One region of the Kitasatospora sp. YST-16 genome, then DNA from elsewhere that is predicted to be linked to it. Evidence: riboswitches for the same ligand, from Rfam matches in the RefSeq annotation. Region 1 holds a riboswitch; the other holds the start of a gene.
The links. A riboswitch is a leader RNA that binds a small molecule or an ion and turns the genes downstream of it on or off. The one in region 1 is predicted to bind S-adenosylmethionine.
Positions count from the first base shown of each region.

Region 2: another riboswitch for S-adenosylmethionine. It lies ahead of OU787_RS07930 (aminotransferase class V-fold PLP-dependent enzyme); the one in region 1 lies ahead of thrC (threonine synthase).

Region 1 covers NZ_CP113837.1:3,996,851-4,004,037, reverse strand. Annotated here, with positions in the region: gene OU787_RS18435 (MoaD/ThiS family protein) at 1-236, opposite strand, end outside; gene thrC (threonine synthase) at 274-1,554, opposite strand; SAM riboswitch class I at 1,572-1,699, opposite strand; gene OU787_RS18425 (glucosyl-3-phosphoglycerate synthase) at 1,838-2,836, shown strand; gene OU787_RS18420 (alpha,alpha-trehalose-phosphate synthase (UDP-forming)) at 2,908-4,374, shown strand; gene otsB (trehalose-phosphatase) at 4,603-5,451, opposite strand; gene OU787_RS18410 (DUF3263 domain-containing protein) at 5,505-5,735, opposite strand; gene OU787_RS18405 (extracellular solute-binding protein) at 5,845-7,110, opposite strand.
Region 2 covers NZ_CP113837.1:1,747,069-1,754,255, forward strand. Annotated here, with positions in the region: gene OU787_RS07920 (rhomboid family intramembrane serine protease) at 1-461, shown strand, start outside; gene OU787_RS07925 (Lrp/AsnC ligand binding domain-containing protein) at 458-739, shown strand; gene OU787_RS07930 (aminotransferase class V-fold PLP-dependent enzyme) at 744-2,108, opposite strand; SAM riboswitch class IV at 2,157-2,274, opposite strand; gene trpD (anthranilate phosphoribosyltransferase) at 2,469-3,542, opposite strand; gene OU787_RS07940 (hypothetical protein) at 3,674-4,099, opposite strand; gene ctaE (aa3-type cytochrome oxidase subunit III) at 4,405-5,025, shown strand; gene qcrC (cytochrome bc1 complex diheme cytochrome c subunit) at 5,117-5,938, shown strand; gene qcrA (cytochrome bc1 complex Rieske iron-sulfur subunit) at 5,947-7,002, shown strand; gene qcrB (cytochrome bc1 complex cytochrome b subunit) at 6,999-7,187, shown strand, end outside.

The DNA.
Region 1 (7,187 bases):
CCGTCCTTGATCTCGGTCTCCAGGCCCTCGGCGAAGCGCACGTCGTCGTCGTTCACGTACACGTTGACGAAGCGGCGCAGCTTGCCGGTGTCGTCCAGCAGGCGGGCGGCGATGCCGGCGTGGTTCGCCTCCAGGTCCGCGATGACGGCGGACAGGGTCGCGCCCTCGGCGGTCACCTCGGCGGCGCCGCCGGTGTAGGTGCGCAGGATGGTCGGGATGCGGACGGTGGCGCTCATGCGGTGCTCCTCGGGCGTGGGGCGGCGTGGGGGGGTGTCAGGCGGTGGCGAGGCCGGCGGCGCGGAAGGACTCCAGCGTCGGGCGGATCACGGCGGTCATGCCGGCGTCGGCGACCGCGTCGAGGGTCTTGAGGCCGTCGCCGGTGTTGATCGCGACGGTCTCCTTGGACGGGTCCAGCAGGCCGGTCTCGACCAGCTTCTTCAGCACGCCCACGGTGACGCCGCCCGCGGTCTCGGCGAAGATCCCCTCGGTGCGGGCGAGCAGCTTGATCGCCTCGACCACCTCGGCGTCGGTGACGTCCTCGACCGCGCCGCCGGTGCGGCGGGCGATGTCCAGCACGTACGGGCCGTCGGCCGGGTTGCCGATCGCCAGCGACTTGGCGATGGTGTCCGGCTTGACCGGCTTGATCACGTCGCGGCCGGCCTTGAAGGCGGCCGAGACCGGGGAGCAGCCCTCGGCCTGGGCGCCGAAGATCTTGTACGGCTTGTCCTCGACCAAGCCGAGCTTGATCAGCTCCTGCAGGCCCTTGTCGATCTTGGTGAGCTGGGAGCCGGAGGCGATCGGGATGACGAGCTGGTCGGGCAGCCGCCAGCCGAGCTGCTCGCAGATCTCGAACGCCAGGGTCTTGGAGCCCTCGCCGTAGTACGGGCGCAGGTTGACGTTCACGAAGCCCCAGCCCTCGCCGGCCGGGTCGCCGATCAGCTCGGAGCAGAAGCGGTTCACGTCGTCGTAGTTGCCGTCGATGCCGACCAGCTCGCCGCCGTACACGCCGGCCATCACGACCTTGCCCTGCTCCAGGTCGTGCGGGATGAACACGCAGGACTTGAAGCCGGCCCGGGCGGCCGCGGCGCCCACCGCGCCGGCCAGGTTGCCGGTGGAGGAGCAGGACAGCGTGGTGAAGTCGAAGGCCCGGGCGGCCTCGATCGCGCAGGCCACCACCCGGTCCTTGAAGGAGTGGGTCGGGTTGCCCGAGTCGTCCTTGATGTGCAGCTGCGCGGTGAAGCCCAGCTCGCGGCCCAGGTTGTCGGCCTTGACCAGCGGGGTCCAGCCCGGGTTCAGGTTCGGCTTGCCGGCCACGTCTGCCGGGACGGGCAGCAGCGGGGCGTAGCGCCAGATCGACGCCGGGCCGGCCTCGATCCGCTTGCGCAGCTCCTCGGCGTCGTAGCCCGCGTAGTCGTAGGCGATCTCCAGCGGGCCGAAGCACTCCAGGCAGGCGAAGCTCGGGCCGAGCGGGAAGCGCGTTCCGCACTCCCGACAGGACAGCGCGGTCGCGGGACCGAGGTCGACGGCGGTGGGTGCGGCGGTGTCAACAGCCATGGTGGCGAGGCCCTTTCTCCTCATCTTCCCCGGAGCGCGGTCGCGTCCGGGACGGAATTGGCACCTGTCCCGCCGGGCCTGCTGGCCGCGCGGGAGGGTTGCCGGGACTTCAACGGGCCGTTCCCTCAGTCCCTCTGGATGAGCTCTGTGAAGTTGTGGTCGTACGCTGCGAGCGACCCCCGGGTGCGAAGGCACGATCGCAATACGAAGACTGTATCCGAAGGCCCGCGCGGACCCACCCCCGCGTCCGACACCCGAGACGAACCGACACAGGGAGCGAGACTTGCCGGAGCAGCCCGAGCCCGGGGTCCTGCCGGAGGTGGCCGACTGGCTGCGCCGCCGATCGTGGACGGCCGCCGACCGGCCGCTCGACCTGCTGCTGGCCGCCAAACGCGCCGCCGGGGCGGCCGGCACCGTCAGCGTGGTGCTGCCCGCGCTGGACGAGGAGCCCACCGTCGGCGAGATCGTCGCCGCGATCCGCACCGAGCTGGTCGAGCGCGTCCCGCTGGTCGACGAGCTGGTGGTGGTCGACTCCGGCTCGCAGGACGGCACCGCCGCCGCCGCGGCCGCCGCCGGCGCCCGGGTGGTGCACCGCGACGCGATCCTGCCCCGGCTGCCCGCCGAACCCGGCAAGGGCGAGGTGCTGTGGCGCTCGCTGCTCGCCACCAGCGGCGCGATCGTCTGCTTCGTCGACGCCGACCTGCGCGAGTTCGACCCGGCCTTCGTCTCCGGCATCATCGGCCCACTGCTCACCGACCCGGCCCTGCAACTGGTCAAGGCCATGTACGACCGGCCCTTCGAGGCCGACGGCGCCGTCGTCCCGGCCGGCGGCGGCCGGGTCACCGAACTGGTCGCCCGCCCGCTGCTCAGCCTGCACTGGCCGCAGCTGGCCGGCTTCGTCCAGCCCCTCGGCGGCGAGTACGCGGCCCGCCGCAGCCTGCTGGAGCGGCTGCCCTTCCCGACCGGCTACGGCGTCGAACTCGGCCTGCTGGTCGACGCGTTGGAGCTGGCCGGGCTGGACGCGCTGGCCCAGGTCGACGTCGGCGTCCGGCACCACCGGCACCAGGACGGCCAGGCGCTGGGCCGGATGGCCGCCACCATCTACCGCACCGCCCTGGAACGCCTGGACCGCACCCACCGCCTCAAGGCCGACCCCGACCTGGTCCGGCCGCTGCTCACCCAGTACACCCGCACCGCCGCGGGCTTCACCCCCCGCACCCACCCCGTCCCGGCCACCGAACGCCCCCCGATGGCCGCCGTCCCCGAGTACCGCGACCGCTGACCCCGGGAGTTCACCCGGCACGCACCGCGCCGAGTGGTTTGGTCCGGTGATCGCACGGCAAGGTTGGCTGTATGGCCGATCACGCGTCCGAACGCCCCCAGCAGTCCGGAGCCGCCCCGATCCTGGTGGCCTCCAACCGCGGCCCGGTGTCCTTCCGCACGGAGGACGACGGCTCACTGACCCTCCGCAGAGGCGGTGGCGGCCTGGTGTCCGGGCTCTCCGCGATCGACGACCCGAACGCGGTCTGGGTCTGCGCCGCCCTCTCCGACGCCGACCGCACCGCCGCCCGGCAGGCCCCCGACGGCCGCCTCGACCTGGCCGGCCACGACGTCGGCGGACAGGCCGTCCGGATGCTGGACATCGATCCGGAGACCTTCGCCCGCGCCTACAACGGCGTCGCCAACTCCACCCTCTGGTTCGTCCACCACCTGCTCTACCAGACGCCCGTGCAGCCCGCCTTCGGCGCCGACTTCCGCACCGAGTGGGCCGCCTACCGGGCGTACAACGCCGCCTTCGCCGAAGCCCTCGCCGCCGAGGCCGCCCCCGGCGCCGCCGTCCTGGTGCAGGACTACCACCTCTCGCTGGCCCCCGCCCTGCTCCGCGAACTCCGCCCCGACCTGCGGATCGGCCACTTCTCGCACACCCCCTGGGCCCCGCCGGACTACTACCGGCTGCTGCCCGACGACGTCGCCGCCGCCGTCCTCGAAGGCATCCTCGGCGCCGACCGCGCCGCCTTCCTCACCCGCCGCTGGGCCCTCGCCTTCGCCGACTGCTGCGAGGCCGTCCTCGGCGCGCAGGTCGACCGCTCCGAACTGACCGTCACCCACGGCGGCCGCACCACCCGGCTCGGCGTGCACGGCCTCGGCGCCGACGCCGAGTTCCTGCGCGAACGCGCCCACCGGCCCGACGTCGACGAACGCCTCGCCACCCTGCGCGAGGCCGTGGGCGAGCGCCGCACCATCGTCCGGGTCGACCGCACCGAACTCAGCAAGAACATCGTCCGCGGCCTGCTCGCCTACCGGCACCTGCTGCGCACCCGCCCCGAGTGGCTCGGCAACGTCGTCCACATCGCCTTCGCCTACCCCTCCCGCACCGACCTCGCCGAGTACCGCGACTACACCGCCGAGGTGCAGCGCCTCGCCGAGGAGATCAACACCGAGTTCGGCACCGCCGACTGGCAGCCGCTCATCCTGCACGTCAACGACGACTTCCCGCGCTCCCTCGCCGCGTACCGGCTCGCCGACGTCGCCCTGGTCAACCCGATCCGCGACGGCATGAACCTGGTCGCCAAGGAGGTCCCCGTCGTCTCCGACCACGGCTGCGCCCTCGTCCTGTCCCGCGAGGCCGGCGCGTACGCCGAACTCGCCGACGACGCGATCACCGTCAACCCCTACGACGTCATCGCCACCGCCGACGCCCTCGCCGAAGCCCTCACCATGCCCCCCGCCGAACGCACCGACCGCACCAAACGCCTCGCCGCCGCCGCCACCGCCCTCCCACCCCAGCAGTGGTTCCTGGACCAGCTCCACGCGCTCTGAGGCCAGAGGCACAGACCGGAAGGCGCAGACAGGGCGCAGGAGAATTGCTGTAGGCCCACCCGAGCGAAACCGGGGGCGCGGGGAACTGCGCGGCCAACCGAGCACCCACAGCCAGATCGCCTCGCAGGACAGCCACTTGCACTGTCCCGCGACCTCGCTGACGTGCCCCTCCGCTGCGCGCAGTTCCCCGCGCCCCCGGTTTCGCACCATCCCGCTCGCGCCCGCGGCCTACCCCCGCAGCAGTTCCGTCAGCCCGTTCAGCAGGTCGACCACCCCCGCCGGCCCGGCGACCAGCAGGTCGGCGCGTTCGGCGAGGGCCGCGACCGGGGGTTCGCCGGTGACGGGGCCGCTGCAGACGAGCAGGCCGGGGTGGCCGGCTTCGCGGCGGCGGCCGATCTCCGCGTAGGCGGCGAGGTCGCCGAGGTCGTCGCCGGCGAAGAGGACCGGGCCCGCGTCCCGTTCGGCGAGGAACTCGTGCAGGGCGGCTCCCTTGTCGACCCCGGGCGGCCGCAGTTCGAGGACCATCCGGCCGGGTTCGACGACGAGTCCGTGCCGCCCGGCGAGTTCGTCGAGCGGCCCGCGCAGCCGTTCCAGCAGCGCGTCCGGTTCGGGGGCGCGCCGGGTGTGGACGGCCAGCGCGCGTTCCTTGTCCTCGACGAAGGTGCCCTCGGGCACGTCCAACCCGGCGAGCAGCGACGGCAGTTCGCCGCGGACGGCGGCCACCCCGGGCGGTGCCGGGGCGGCGGTGACGGCGTTGCTGCGGGCGTCCCAGCGTTCGGCGCCGTAGTGGCCGAGGACGGTGAGGTGTTCGAGGCCGGGGGCGGCGGTGAAGCCGCCGTACGCGGCGGCGGTCGCGGCGGGCCGTCCGGTGACCACGACGACCGCGCCGACCAGCGGGGCCAGCGCGCCGAGTGCGGGGACGACGCCGGGGTGGGCGCGGGCCCGGTCGGGGTCGGCGACGATCGGGGCGAGCGTGCCGTCGAAGTCGAGTCCCACGACGGCGGACTTCGGATCGGCGAGCAGGCCCGCCAGTCCGGTCCGACCTGCCTGGGTCGTGATCTGTTCAGCGATTCCCATGCCCCCGACGCTACCGGCCGCCGCCGGTCGCCGGGCGGCTATCGGGCCGGTGGTCACTGCCGGGCTTCGCGCCGCGCCTGCCGGATCCGGCGCAGCCGGTTGACCAGGACCGGGTCGTGGGCGAGTGCCTCGGCCCGGTCGAGCAGGGCGTTGAGCAGCTGGTGGTAGCGGGTGGCGGAGATGCCGAGCTCCTGCCGGATCGCCTGCTCCTTGGCACCGGCGGTCCGCCACCCGCGGGCTTCCAGGGCGAGCACGGCCCGGTCGCGTTCGGTCAGTTCGGCCATGCGTCCAGGCTATGCCCCGCCCCCGTCACACCGCCCCCGTCACACCGCCCCTGTCGCACCGTCCCCCGTCACACCGACCCCGTCCCCCGTCGCACCGCCCCCGTCCCCGTCACCCCGTCCGGCGGGCCTTGGCGGCCTCGGCGAGGGCGGTGGACTGCAGGTCGGCGAGCACCTGGTCGCCGCCGCTCTTCACGGCCTTGCCCATCTGCTGCTTGATCATGCTGCTGACCTTGTCCCAGGAGGGGTCGCCGTAGGGGTAGAAGCTGGCGGTGGGCAGGTTCTGGAGGAACTGGGCGAGGTCCTGGTGGGAGGCGTTGGCCGACATGTCGTCGAGGGTGTCCTGGGTGACGGGGAGCATGTTGTACTCCTCGTCGAAGGCCAGGGTGTTCTGCTTGGCGAGGGTGAAGTTCAGGAACTTCTTGATCTCCGCCCGGTGGCCGTTGGCCTTGAAGGCCATCAGCCAGTCGGCGACGCCGAAGGCGACCTCCTTGACCTCCTTGCTCTTGCGCGGGATCGCGGCGGTGCCGTACTGGACGCCGGCCGCGGCGGCGGCCTTGATCAGTGCGGGGTGGCCGTTGAGCATGGCGACCTCGCCCTTGGTGAAGGCGGTGAAGGCGTCCTTGCGGTTGACCTGGCCGGGGTCGTCGTAGGTCAGGCCCCGGTCGACCAGGTTGGTGCGCAGCCACTTGAAGGTGTCCCGGTTGGGCTGGCTGTCGATGGTGTAGTTGCCGACGCTGTCGGAGAGTTCGCCGCCGCCGCTCATCGTCCAGATCATCGACTCGGCCTGGGCCTCCTCGGGGCCGAGCGGCAGCGCGTACGGGGTGACGCCCGGGACCTTGGACTTGATCAGGTCGGCGTCCTTGCGCAGGTCGTCCCAGGTGGCGGGCGGGGCGGTGATGCCGGCCTTGTCGAAGATCGCCTTGTTGTAGACGAACACCCGGCTGGAGGAGATGAACGGGATGCCGTACTGGCTGCCGAGCACCTGGCCGGCCTTGCTGAACGAGCCCAGCAGGTTGGCCTGGGCCTCCATGGAGAGCACGTCGCCGACGGGGTAGAGGCGGTCGGCGGCGACCTGGTCGGCGAAGCCGCCGGTCTGCACGACGTCGGGGGTCTTCCCCTTGGCGATCAGGTCGGCGACGTGCTTGTCGATGTCGTCCCAGGAGACCACGTCGACCTTCACCTTGATGCCGGGGTTGGCGGCCTCGAAGTCCCTGGCGACCTTGTTCCAGTAGATGCTGCTGCTGTTGGAGGCGTCGGTTCCGTAGTCGGCCGCGACCAGGTCGAGCGTCACCCCGCCTCCACCGGACAGGACGCCGCAGCCGGAGAGCAGCAGGCATCCGGCGAGGGGGAGAGGGATCAGCGCTGATCGCTTCAAGGGGGACCGCCTTCGGGAGGGTGACAGCCGCGACCCTGGCAGTTCCCGCTCACAGTGGTCCAGACCTGTAGGGGCGG
Region 2 (7,187 bases), 2.2 Mb from region 1:
GGCTGCACCTGATCGGGAACCTGCTGTTCCTGTACGTCTTCGGCCCGGCCGTGGAGGCCCGGCTGGGCCGGGTCCGCTTCCTGGTCGGCTACCTGGCGATCGGCTGCCTGGCCACCTACGGCTACGCGCTGGCCGAGTCCGGCACCCCCGACGCGGTGCGGGCGCTGGTCGGCGCGTCCGGCGCGATCGCCGGGGTGCTGGGCGCGTTCCTGCGGCTGTACCCGCGGGCCCGGGTGACCGCGCTGGTGCCGCTCCTGCTGTTCCTCCCGCTGCGCTTTCCGGCCTGGCTGGTGCTCGGCCTGTGGTTCGTCCTGCAGTCCTGGTCGGTCACCTCCGGCGGTGACGGGGTGGCCTACCTGGTGCACGTGATCGGCTTCGTGACGGGCTGGTTGTTCGCGTGGGCCGCCCGTCCGGCGGGCGATACCCTGAGCGGACCTTCTCGAACGGGAGTTGCCCAGTGATCACCGCGATCGTCCTCATCAACACCGACGTCGACCGGATCCCCGAGATCGCCGAGGCGATCGCCGCCATCGAGGGCGTCAGCGAGGTCTACTCCGTCACCGGCACCTACGACCTGGTCGCCATGGTCCGGGTCCGCAACCACGAGGACCTGGCCGAGGTGATCCCCGGCCGCCTCAACAAGGTCCCGGGCGTGACGAACACCGAGACCCACATCGCCTTCCGCACCTACTCCCAGCACGACCTGGAGGCCGCGTTCTCGCTCGGCCTGGACGGCTGAGCGCTCAGCGCTGCTGCTGGGTGTCTACGACGCAGCGGCCGCCCTCGTTGCGGTAGCTCCACTTCGCGCCGTCGCTGACCAGCTCGCGGACGGCGGTCAGGAACCGGTCGACGTGCTCGACCGGGGTCCCGGCGCCGAAGCTGACCCGGATCGCGTTCAGGCTGCGCTCGCCGGGCAGCGACGGCTCCGGCGCCCCGCACTCGCTGGGGGCCGCCTCCTCGCCGCCCAGCAGGGTGCGCACCAGCGGGTGCGCGCAGAACAGCCCGTCCCGGACGCCGATGCCGTACTCGGCGGACAGCGCGGCCGAGAAGTGCGAGCTGTTCCAGCCGCGCACCACGAAGGACACCACGCCGACCCGGTCCGAGCCCTCGCCGAACAGGTTGAGCACCCGCACCTCGGGGATCGCCGCCAGGCCCTCGGTCAGCTTCGCCACCAGCGCCCGCTCCCGGGCCTCCAGCGCCTCGAAGCCCGCCTCGTCCAGCGCCCGGCAGGCCGAGGCGATCGCGTACGCGCCGATCACGTTCGGCGAACCGGCCTCGTGCCGGGCCGGGCCGGTGTGCCACTCGACCGCCACCGAGCCGTCCAGCTCCCGGGCCACCGTCCGGCTCGCCCCGCCGCCGGCCAGGTACGGCTCGGCCGCGTCCAGCCAGTCCGAGCGGCCCGCCAGCACGCCGGCGCCGAACGGCGCGTACAGCTTGTGCCCGGAGAACGCCACCCAGTCGACGTCCAACTCCCGCACCGAGACCCGGTGGTGGGGCGCCAGCTGGGCCGCGTCCAGCACCACCCGGGCGCCGTAGCGGTGCGCGACCGCGGTCAGCTCCTTGACCGGCCACAGCTCGCCGGTCACGTTGGACGCGCCGGTCACGCAGAACAGCTTCGGGCCCTCGGCCGCGCCCAGCAGCGCCTCCTCCAGCGCCGCCACCGCCTCGGCGTGCGAACGCGGCGCCCGCAGGTAGCGCACCGCCAGGCCCTCGCGCCGCCACGGCAGCAGCGAGGCGTGGTGCTCGGTCTCGAACGCGAACACCTCGGTCCCGGCCGGGACCGCCCCCGCCAGCAGGTTCAGCGAGTCGGTGGTCGCCCGGGTGAACACCACCTGGTCCCCGTCGCGCAGGTCCAGGAACTCGGCGACGGTCCGCCGGCTCTGCTCGAACAGGTCGGTGGACAGCTGCGACAGGTACCCGGCCCCGCGGTGCACCGACCCGTAGTACGGCGCGTACGCCGCCACGTCGTCCCACACCCGCTGCAGGGCCGGCGCGCTCGCCGCGTAGTCCAGCGCCGCGTACCCGACCTTCTCCCCGGAGGCCAGCGGGACCTCGACGTCCCCGCCCAGCACCGCCAGCGGCTCGCAGATCTCGGTGACAACAGACATGGGTGCACTCCTCCACGGGGTCAGGACCCCGGAAGTGCACCCACCGGAAGTCCGCGCTTGCCACGCGGACTGATCGCCACGCGGCCCGGTCCTCACCCAGGGCACCCCGCCACGGACGGAGGGTTGCCGGACAGCAAGCTGGGGCTTGTCGCTGCCACTCATGACCTGCGGAAGACAGTACACGAGACCGCCCCGGTCTCAACACCTGTCCGCATCCCGATACGGAACCGGGCCCCGCCGGGGCCCGGAGAACGGCCGACCGACCCTGTCCGTCCCAGCCGAAAGCCCTTGCCGCCGGGGGCAGTTGGCGCCAGGGGCAGCTGGCGCCGGAAACCCGGAACGGCCGCCCCCGGCCCGCCGTCAGGCCCGGGTCGCCTCCGCCCAGCGCTTCAGCAGCTCCCCCGCCGTCCCGGAGTCGATCGCCGCCGCCGTCCGCTCCATCGCCGCCGCGATCTGTTCGACCAGCGGCGCGTCCCCGAGCTCCAGCGCGACCAGCGCGGCCGCGCTGTTGAGCAGGACGGCGTCCCGCACCGGCCCGCGCTCGCCGTTCAGCACCCGGCGCGCGACGTCCGCGTTGTACTCGGCGTCGGCGCCGCGCAGCGCCTCGATCCCGACCAGGTCGATCCCGACCTCGCGCGGGTCGAACTCGAGCTCCGTCACCTCGCCGCCGCGGATCACCCAGACGTGCGAGGTGGTGGTGACGGTCAGCTCGTCGAGCCCGTCGTCGCCCCGGAAGACCAGGCCCTGCGCGCCGCGCCGGGCCAGCACGCCGGCGATCAGCCCGGCCAGCCGGGTGTCGAAGCAGCCGACGGCGTGCGAGGTGACCTTCGCCGGGTTGGTGAGCGGGCCGAGGATGTTGAAGACCGTCGGGACGGCCAACTCGGCGCGCGCCTGGGCGGTGTGGCGCATCGAGGGGTGGAACTTGGCGGCGAAGCAGAAGGTCAGGCCGACCTCCTCGGCCACCGCCGCGACCCGGTCGGCGGACAGCTCCAGGTTGACGCCGAGCCGGCCGAGCACGTCCGAGGAGCCGGTGGCCGAGGAGGAGGCCCGGTTGCCGTGCTTGATCACCTTCGCCCCGGCCGCGGCCGCGACCACCGCGGACATGGTGGAGATGTTGACGGTCTTGGCCCGGTCGCCGCCGGTGCCGACGATGTCGACCGCGGGCCCGGGGATCTCCAGCGGCAGGGCGTGCGCGTACATCGCCTCGACCAGGCCGGCGATCTCCTCGACCGTCTCGCCCTTGCCGCGCATGGCGATCAGGAAGCCGGCCACCTGCACGGGGCTGGCCTCGCCGCTCATGATCCGGTCCATCGCCCAGGCGGTGTCGGCCTGGCTGAGGTCGTTGCCCCCCAGCAGCGAGCTGAGCAGGCCGGGCCAGGTGCGGACCACCTGCGCGGGGTCGCTACCGCCGTTCGCAGAGTGCGCGTTCACCATGGCTGACTCCAGCTCTCGTCATCGTCCCGGAGGGATCCCAGAGGAATGACGTCAGCCTATCGAGGGAGCGGGGACGGCCGCCCGGGGTTGCCGTCCCCTTCTCTCCAGTTGAGACGCGCCGGTGGAACGGGTCAGCGCCCGGCGGGCGCCCGCCGGGCCAGCCGGGCCCGCAGCAGCGCGGTCGCGGCGTCGGCGAGGGCGACCGGGTCGACGGGGTGCGAGATCGCGGCGTCGGCCCGGCTCCAGGCGGCGAGCCAGGAGTCCTGCGGCCGGCCGATCACCACCAGCACCGGCGGGCAGCCGTAGATCTCGTCCTTCAACTGCCGGGTCAGGCCCAGCCCGCCGACCGGGGCGGCCTCGCCGTCCAGCACGCACAGGTCGATGCCGCCCTTCTCCAGGGCGCGCAGCACCGCGGGGGCGGTGGCGCACTCCAGGTACTCGAGGGCGGGCACGTCCGCGGCGGGCCGCCTGCCGAGGGCGAGGGTCACCTGCTCACGGGTGTTGCGGTCGTCGCTGTAGACGAGAACGGTGAGCGTCTCGTCGGAGTGCTGCGCCATGGCCCCTGCTTCCTGGTGCTCGTCCTCTTATATGTGTGCCCACGCCGGGCGGCCCCGACCGAACGGCCCAGTGTGACCCGGACCACGTCCTGGGACGGATGCTACTCCCGCGCGCCCGTCCTGCGGAGACCCCGACGCGATCTCGCTCAAGCCGCCGCGCCCCGGACTCACCCCGCCGGCCCAGTAGGCTCACCCGGTCCGAACAACCGTCAGAAAACGGGCGGTGCGCGAGGCGGGCATACCTCACGCACCGGACACTCCGAGGGACACCCCCCGGCGTGAAGACGGAATAAGGGACCGACATAATGTCCGTCGTGGCGACAGCAACAGCAACAGAAACCGGACACGCGCACGGAGCGGTCAACAGGCCGAACCTGGTCAGCGTCGGAACCATTGTCTGGCTGAGCTCGGAGCTGATGTTCTTCGCGGCCCTGTTCGCGATGTACTTCACCCTCCGCTCGGTCAAGGGCGCCGAGTTCTGGCACGAGAAGGCCCATGCCCTCAACGTGCCCTTCTCCTCGGTCAACACCACGATCCTGGTGCTCTCCTCCCTCACCTGCCAGCTCGGCGTGTTCGCCGCCGAGCGCGGTGACGTGAAGAAGCTGCGCTCGTGGTTCACGATCACCTTCGTGATGGGCGCCATCTTCATCGGCGGCCAGATCTTCGAGTACACCGAGCTGGTCAAGAAGGACGGCCTCTCCCTGTCCTCGGACCCGTACGGCACGGTGTTCTACCTGACCACCGGCTTCCACGGACTCCACGTGACGGGTGGTCTGATCGCCTTCCTGCTGGTCCTCGGACGGACCTACGCGGCGCGGCGCTTCACCCACGAGCAGGCCACCGCGGCGATCGTGGTGTCGTACTACTGGCACTTCGTCGACGTCGTGTGGATCGGCCTGTTCGCGACCATCTACCTGATCAAGTAACAGCCGCCCCGCCCCTGACCCGGCGTCACCTGGACGCGTGGGAGTCAGGGGCAGGCTGCTGCCGACCAGATCCTGACACCGGGGTTATTCCGTGAAAAAGCTCTCCGCACGACGGCGCCACCCACTGGCGGCGGTCGTCGTCCTACTTCTCGCCCTGGCGGCCACCGGGGGGCTGTACGCCGCTTTCGCGCCCGCCGAGAAGGCGCAGGCCGACAGCTCCGCGCAGTCGCTCGCCATCGACGAGGGCAAGAAGCTCTTCGCCGTCGGCTGCTCCTCCTGCCACGGCCTGAACGGCCAGGGCACCTCCGACGGTCCGTCGCTGGTCGGCGTCGGCTCCGCGGCTGTCGACTTCCAGGTCGGCACCGGCCGCATGCCGGCCCAGCAGCCGGGCGCCCAGGTCCCGCGCAAGAAGAACATCTACTCCCAGGCCGAGATCGACCAGCTGGCCGCCTACGTGGCCTCGCTCGGCCCCGGCCCGGTCGCGCCGGACAGCAAGCAGTACCAGCCCTCCGACGACCCGGTGACCAACGCCGAGCAGGTCGCCAAGGGCGGCGAGCTGTTCCGCACCAACTGCGCCCAGTGCCACAACTTCGCCGGCAAGGGCGGTGCGCTGACCAACGGCAAGTTCGCCCCGTCCCTGGAGGGCGTGGACGCGAAGCACATCTACGAGGCCATGCAGACCGGCCCGCAGAACATGCCGTCCTTCCCCGACACCACCATGCCGGAGGAGCAGAAGCGCGAGATCGTGGCGTTCGTCCGCCACACGAACGACGAGCCCAACCAGGGCGGTCTCGCCCTGGGCAGCCTCGGTCCGGTGACCGAGGGCCTGTTCGGCTGGATCTTCGGTCTCGGCACGCTGATCGTGATCGCGATCTGGGTCGCCGCCCACACCACCAAGGCCAAGAAGTCATGAGCCACGACATGTCAGAGAACCTGCCGGAGGCGCACGACGCCTCCCACGGCACGGACGTCGCCACCCACGGCGACCCGTTCGCCGACCCGGGCCTGCCGGCCCACGAGCCGCGTCGGACCGACATCGACGAGCGGGCCGCCAAGCGGGCCGAGCGCCAGGTGTCGCTGCTGTTCGTGGTGTCGATGCTGGCGACCGTCGGCTTCATCGCGTCGTACGCGTCGATCGACGCCGACAAGATCGTCTACATCTTCCCGCTGGGCCACGTCAGCGCGCTCAACTTCGCCCTGGGCATGACCCTCGGCGTGGCGCTGTTCTGCATCGGCGCGGGCGCGGTCCACTGGGCCCGCACCCTGATGTCGGACCACGAGCTGCCGGCCGAGCGCCACCCGATCGAGGCCGACGACGACGTCCGCAACGACGTCATCGAGCAGTTCAAGACCGGTGCCGCGGAGTCGGCCTTCGGCCGCCGCAAGATGATCCGCAACACCCTGATCGGCTCGATGGCCCTGGTGCCGCTGTCCGGCGTGGTGCTGCTGCGCGACCTCGGCCCGCTGCCGGAGAAGAAGCTCCTGCACACCGGCTGGGTGGAGGCCACCGCCAGCAAGCCGATCAAGCTGGTCAACATGAACACCGACCAGCCGATGAAGCCCGAGGACATCATCCAGGGCTCGCTCACCTTCGCCAAGCCCGAGGGCCTGGAGGAGTCGGCTGAGGACTTCCAGCAGAAGATCGCCAAGGACGCCCTGATGCTCATCCGGATCGCCCCGGAGGACATCAAGGACACCAAGTCCCGGGACAAGGGCTTCGAGGGCATCCTCGCCTACTCGAAGATCTGCACCCACGTCGGCTGCCCGATCTCGCTGTACGAGCAGCAGACCCACCACGCGCTCTGCCCCTGCCACCAGTCGACCTTCGACCTGGCGGACGGCGCTCGCGTCATCTTCGGCCCGGCCGGCCACCCGCTGCCGCAGCTGAAGATCACCACCGATGAGCAGGGCTTCCTGGTCGCCACCGGCGACTTCGACGAGCCCGTCGGCCCGAGCTACTGGGAGCGTCCGCGATGAGTTCCGCAAGCGGCACCAACAGTGCCTCCAAGCCGGCCAGCACGCGGGCCAAGCCCGCGAACAAGGCCGAGGCGGCTGCCGACTGGGTCGACGGCCGGCTCGGGCTCTACTCCCTGGCCAAGGCCAACCTGCGCAAGATCTTCCCGGACCACTGGTCCTTCATGCTCGGCGAGATCTGCCTCTAC